2 linked regions of the Flammeovirga agarivorans genome follow. The protein of the gene in region 2 interacts with the protein of the main gene of each other region in a pairwise test. Links are inferred from orthologs where the notes say so. Each region holds a gene or a part of one and is shown on either strand. Other genes may lie near its edges. The genes, in order: nusG and rho.

The links.
Region 1: the proteins of rho (region 2) and nusG interact in binary tests that used the Escherichia coli proteins (3 or more experiments, as listed by UniProt). The link is inferred for Flammeovirga agarivorans from one-to-one orthologs.

What each region holds. Positions count from the first base shown.
Region 1 is NZ_JABAIL010000005.1:654,549-657,837, reverse strand. What follows is about bases 213-3,167. They hold nusG (transcription termination/antitermination protein NusG), read left to right. Parts: upstream 213-1,381; coding sequence 1,382-1,954; downstream 1,955-3,167. Other genes in these bases: rplJ (50S ribosomal protein L10), read left to right, coding at 3,122-3,167; rplA (50S ribosomal protein L1), read left to right, coding at 2,427-3,119; rplK (50S ribosomal protein L11), read left to right, coding at 1,956-2,399; secE (preprotein translocase subunit SecE), read left to right, coding at 1,128-1,319; HGP29_RS18880 (hypothetical protein), read right to left, coding at 213-720. Also shown: more of HGP29_RS18880, read right to left, coding at 118-212; more of rplJ, read left to right, coding at 3,168-3,289. UniProt on the Escherichia coli protein: Part of the processive rRNA transcription and antitermination complex (rrnTAC). The complex forms an RNA-chaperone ring around the RNA exit tunnel of RNA polymerase (RNAP).
Region 2 is NZ_JABAIL010000005.1:104,115-107,326, forward strand. Bases 299-3,176 are described here. They hold rho (transcription termination factor Rho), read right to left. Parts: upstream 2,669-3,176; coding sequence 929-2,668; downstream 299-928. Other genes in these bases: HGP29_RS16505 (cyclic nucleotide-binding domain-containing protein), read right to left, coding at 299-808; HGP29_RS16515 (neutral/alkaline non-lysosomal ceramidase N-terminal domain-containing protein), read right to left, coding at 2,868-3,176. In the rest of the region: more of HGP29_RS16505, read right to left, coding at 1-298; more of HGP29_RS16515, read right to left, coding at 3,177-3,212. UniProt on the Escherichia coli protein: Facilitates transcription termination by a mechanism that involves Rho binding to the nascent RNA, activation of Rho's RNA-dependent ATPase activity, and release of the mRNA from the DNA template.

The sequences.
Region 1 (3,289 bases), 550 kb from region 2 along the record:
GTTTGTCCCGATTGCGAGTGCAAATGTATAGCACTTTTTTTTAACTGCAAAGAATTTCTCAAAAAAGTTTTTTAAAGAAATGTAAACGATTTGAGTGTTAGAATATTAAATGTGAAATTATTTTAGATTAAAATTTCTAACAAAGGTTTTATCGGTCATACTAGCTCTAATCACATATAATCCATTTTGAAAATCGGATAGAATATATTGTGTTTTTAATGCTCCATCTTTTAAAGAAACTTTAGAATTGAAGGCGTCTTCTTCTTCTGTTTCATTTTTTATGGATAAAGTCACCTCTGCATGTTTCCCGAAATAACCATCTACATTTAATGTGTCACCTTCTACAGTTACATTAAAATAAGGTCTCTTATAAAAAGTATCTTTATCATATATCTTAATGTTCACACCAGAACTAAGGTTAGATACTTCTCCATAGACTGCTTTTCCATCTAAAGCAAACTGAAATTTATAATACCCTTGAGGAAGTCTATTCAGCTCATACTTTCTTTTTAGGGTACCTGTTTCTCTAAACACCTCCCAAAAGACCGTTTTATTAGAGCTCGAATTTGATAATTGGAAAAAAGAATCCTCACCTGATTTCGCTGAAGCATTTATTTCTAAGGTTCCATCATTGAAAGCTAAACTTTCAGAAAGTGATGTTTGAGCTGTTATTTTATGGCAGTACAACAGTATTATAGAAAAAAATAAAAAAATTCTCATTATATAATAAAATGATAAAATAGCACAGTAAATACGTCTATAAGCAGTGATATGGCCTATTATAATGATTGCAATATACATTTATATCGTCTAACTCACTGTATATTAATATGAATTAAGAAAAATTTTTAGATTCTTATTTGTTTTATTATTTCAAGTATCTACCTTTGCATCTCGGAAATTCAAGGTGATTATCTAAAACACTGAGAATAGACGATTTACGGGCATAGCTCAGCTGGTAGAGTTACGGTCTCCAAAACCGCAGGTCGTGGGTTCGAATCCTACTGCCCGTGCAAATTTAAATTGAACTTACTATATTTAGCCGTTCAATTGATTATAAACTTTTACACAATCCAAAGTTGTTACCGCAAAGGCAACTTTTTTTGTGTGCAAAATTCGAAAGAATTATGAATAAATTAATGCAATTCTTAAGAGAGTCATACACAGAGATGACAGACAACGTATCTTGGTTGTCGTTTAAAGAAGCTCAAGATAGCTCTATTTTAGTGCTAGTAGCTTCAGTTGTGTTTGCATTGGTAATCGGTCTTGTAGATTTAGGCTTCAACGAAGCACTAACATTTTTCTACAACGCTTACTAAGGAGCAGTCACAAAAGAATTTGTATTTAGTTAAGAAACCTCAACAGATTAAACTAAAAAGCGATGGGTGAGCTTAAATGGTATGTAGTTAGAGCTGTAAGTGGTCAAGAGAAGAAAGTGAAAGATTACTTACTTAAAGAGTTAGAAAATCAGAAGCTTGAAAAATTTATCACTGAAGTTATAGTACCTACAGAAAAAGTATATCAGGCAAGAAAGCAAAGAGACGGCAAGGTGAAAAAGATTGCTGTTGAAAAAAACTTACTTCCTGGATACGTTATCGTCCAAGCTGATTTAACTAACGGTGAGGTACAACACACGATTAATAGTGTTCCCGGTGTCATTGGATTTCTGAATGCGGATACTAAGGATCCCACAGTGCTTCCAAAACCAATGCGCGAGTCAGAGATTAATCAGATCCTAGGCAAAGTCGATGAGTCGGACGAAGGCGAAGTTAAACATGACACGTCTTACTCTGTCGGCGAAACAGTACGTGTTATGGATGGTCCATTCTCTGGATTCTCCGGAAGCGTAGAGGAAGTCTTCGAAGAGAAGAAAAAACTCAATGTCATGGTGAAGATCTTTGGTCGTAATGCGCCAGTGGAACTCGATTATAAACAAGTAGAAAAAGAAGAATAAGATGGCAAAAGAAATCGAAGGTTTCCTAAAGCTTCAAATTAAAGGTGGAGCAGCCAATCCGTCGCCGCCAGTAGGTCCTGCGTTAGGTTCGAAGGGATTGAACATTATGGATTTCTGTAAACAGTTCAACGCTCGTACTCAAGACAAAGGAGGGCAATTATTGCCTGTATTAATTACAATTTTCAAAGACAAGTCTTTTGATTTCGTAATTAAAACTCCTCCAGCGGCTAATTTGATCATGGATGCGGCAAAAATTAAAAAAGGTTCTTCTGAGCCTAACCGTAAGAAAGTAGCGTCAGTTACTTGGGATCAATTAAGAACGATTGCAGAGACAAAATTACCAGACTTAAACTGTTCTACAGTTGAATCAGGTATGAAAATGGTTGCGGGTACAGCTCGTAGCATGGGTATCACAGTAGAGGGAACAGCTCCTTGGGAGGCTTAATTTCTACAAGTAAATTAGTTTTTAATCATGGCAGTATCAAAGAAAATGAAAGAGGCTCTATCAAAATACGATAGAACTCAAGAATACACGCTAGAGAAAGCTACTGAACTTGTGAAAGAAATTTCTTTCGAGAAGTTCGATGCTTCAGTAGATGTTGACATCCGTTTAGGTGTAGATCCACGTAAAGCTGACCAAATGGTTCGTGGTGTGGTTTCATTACCTCACGGTGTTGGTAAAGAAGTAAGAGTTCTTGCTCTAGTTACTCCAGACAAAGAAGAAGAAGCAAAAGCAGCAGGTGCTGACTACGCAGGTTTAGACGAATTCATCAAGAAAATCGAAGGTGGATGGACTGATATCGACGTAATCATCACTATGCCAACAGTAATGGCTAAAGTAGGTCGTTTAGGTAGAGTTTTAGGTCCTCGTGGTCTAATGCCAAACCCTAAAGCGGGTACTGTAACATTAGAAGTTGGTAAAGCTGTAAAAGAAGTGAAAGCTGGTAAAATCGACTTTAAAGTTGACAAAACTGGTATCATTCATACTTCAGTAGGTAAAGCATCATTCTCTGCTGAGCAGTTGAAAGACAATGCAGCTGAGTTGATCTCAACTTTATCTAAATTGAAGCCTTCTTCAGCTAAAGGTACATATTTTAAGAGCGTAACGATCTCTACAACTATGGGTCCTGGTATCAAAGTTGACAAGAGTTCAATCGATAGCTAATTATGACAAAAGATCAGAAAGTACAACTCGTTGAAGAGTTAAGCCAACAATTGGCAGCTTGTGATTACTTCTACATTGTAAACAGTGCTACTATGACTGTTGATGAAGTAAACGGCTTCCGTAAGGCTTGCTTTGCAAAGGGTATTAAATATCAAGTAGTCAAGAACACG
Region 2 (3,212 bases):
GGAGATCTATCATAAAGAAGAACTCAACAATTCCCCATACACAAGCTATACAAAGGGACAATAATCCCATTTTGAAGATATAGGGGTTGGATATACCGAAGAACCAAAAACTTTCTGGTGTAAATTTTCTTGAAGGTCTTGTGATCTCTTTATGATAATCATTAAGCTGATCTGAGGTATATGTTGATGTAAGTAGTCTCCATAAGCTCCAACCACTAATAATAGATAGTATAATTCCACCAAAAGCGATAGTAGAAATTCCTACTAAATTGTAGGCGATAAGAACAACTATAAATCCGACTAGCTTTGAGAAGATTTTTATGGATTTAGCTTTTTCGAAGTAGTTATTATCGTCTGAATTCACAAAGGTATTTTCAGAGACAGTCCAATAGGTACAATCTTCTAAAAATAAAATTCCTTTGAGCGACATAATGAGTAATATAATACTCCAATAATCTTGTTCTCCTAAGCTTAAACTCCAAACATTTATACTTAGTAGTATTTTAATAACGGCATAAACAGCATTGAGATGCTCTACTCTTAAACGTCGTTCTAAGTAAGCAAATATCCTTGCCACTGCCATAATTCCAGCTCCCGAGAACATAAAAATAAAGGGTAGCGTATCTACAGCTCTTTCTTTAAATAAGAAATAGTAGGCAATAGAAAAAACAATAGAAATGGAGGTTCCTTCTGTAACAAAAAAGGAAATCAACCATGCAGGGTTGTTTTTACTAAGTATTTGGAAAAGCTTGATAAAGATACTCTTCTTAGGAAGGTAATAGTAAATCTTTGAAGCAATTATGTTCATCTGCTGATATGTACGAACTGTTTAGGTATATGCTTTTAATATTATTTTAAATTAAGAAAAAAAGCCGAGGTAATTAATATAATCACCTCGGCTTTTTTGAATAGAATTTTTGAGATTCAACTATTTATTCATTGAGATTAAGAAATCTTCATTTGAACGTGTTCCTCTCATATTACTTTGTAAGAATTCCATAGCTTCTGTCGACTTCATGTCAGACATCATTCTACGCATAATCCATACTCTTTGTAAAGTATCTTTATCCATAAGAAGGTCTTCTCTACGAGTACCTGACATAGGAATATCAATAGCAGGGTAGATACGCTTGTTTGCAAGTTTTCTATCCAATTGTAATTCCATGTTACCAGTACCTTTAAATTCTTCGAAGATTACTTCATCCATTTTTGAACCGGTATCAATTAGTGCTGTTGAAATGATTGTCAAAGAGCCACCATTTTCAACATTACGAGCTGCACCAAAGAATCTTTTTGGTTTATGAAGAGCATTGGCATCAACACCACCAGAAAGGATTTTACCAGATGAAGGAGCAACGGTATTGTATGCTCTTGCTAAACGAGTGATAGAGTCCAATAAGATGACAACATCATGAGAACACTCCACCATACGTTTGGCTTTCTCTAGTACTAACGATGATACTTTAACGTGTTTGTCCGCTGTTTCATCGAAAGTTGAAGCAATAACTTCTGCATTTACACTACGCTGCATATCTGTTACTTCTTCTGGACGTTCGTCAATTAGAAGAATAATCAAATAACACTCAGGGTGATTTTGTGCAATAGCATTAGCTACTTCTTTTAGTAAAACAGTTTTACCTGTTTTAGGTTGTGCTACGATCATACCACGTTGACCTTTACCAATAGGGGCAAAAAGATCAAGGACACGTGTAGAATATATTTGTGGTTTCGTAGATAAGTGTAATTGATCTTGTGGGAACAATGGAGTAAGGTACTCAAATGGAATACGGTCACGAATTTCATCTGTAGTCTTACCGTTTACTGTATCTACTTTTAGTAATGCAAAATATTTTTCACCTTCTTTTGGAGGTCTGATATTACCTTGTACGGTATCACCAGTTTTTAATCCAAATAATTTAATTTGTGAAGGAGAAACGTAAATATCATCAGGACCAGCCAAGTAATTGTAATCTGCAGATCTTAAGAAACCATATCCATCTGACATAATTTCTAGAACACCTTCGCTACCAATTACACCGTCAAAATCCTTTACAGATACTTTTTGAACAGGTTTTGGAGGCTCACTAGCTTTTTGTTGAGAAGCTGTTTCTTTCTCTTGTTCTAAAGTAGGAAGTCCTTCATCATTGTTATCGTCCAAGAACATATCGAAATCTGGTAAATCGTCGAAAGCATCGATTCCTAAATCGATTTCTTCTAACGACATGATATCGTCATGTGTTACCTGTACAGATTGTTGCTGTTGAGGGGGATTTCCTTTCTTTTTTCTTTTATTTCCGCCTTTTCCTTGTTGTTGCTGATTAGCAGGAGCGGCTTTTTTAACGTTTTCTCTTTTAACTCTGGATTGCTGATTAGGTTGTTTGCGTCGAGTTAATCTTTTGTCTTTAGACGGGCTAGATTCTGGCGTAGTCTTAGATTCGTCAGAGGCAGGGGTAACAGAATTAGAAGGAGCAGCCTCGGTTGCAGGAGCTGAAGCAGGAGAAGGCGTTTTTGGGGAATCGCTCTCTTTTTTAGTGGCATTCACATGCTTCTCTATCCTTTCAATGAGCTCTTTCTTACGGAGGTTACTGAAATTTTTCATGCCAAGACCCTCTGCTATATCTTTTAATTCAGATAGCAGTCTAGCCTCTAGTAGCTTTCTTGTATACATATAAATAAATGATGACAGTTTTATTCACACTGTCGGTATAATGAAATACTTTTTTGAAGAACTTATATTAAAATAAGGTGTGAGGTAGGGATTAATCATTTCCCTAATTATGGTCGATACCGGAAGGAATTATGGTATGTTCGACCTCTATATTACAAATCTAAGGTATTGTATTAAATTTCACAATACAAATCCAGGATTAATTTTCTAGTAATTCTTTAATTATTTCACCGAAATATGCCCCATATTCAGGTCCTACCCAATTCATCTCTCGAATTTCATAACTATTTAAAGAATCGTAATAAGCATCGCATGTGATATAACCTGCATAGTTACCATTAAAGCTAGTAACCATAAATTCTTTATTTTGTTGATGTGCAACTCGATCAAACTGATAATCTAAAGCAATTTCACCTGAAAAATCAGAAGGACAGGCAAACCAATCGATATTCCCTATACGCATTAAAGTGATATCTCCTTGTAAACCTCCATCTGAAGCAGATTTAAATACCCAGTCTCTTACTTTTAAATTACTTTCAATTCT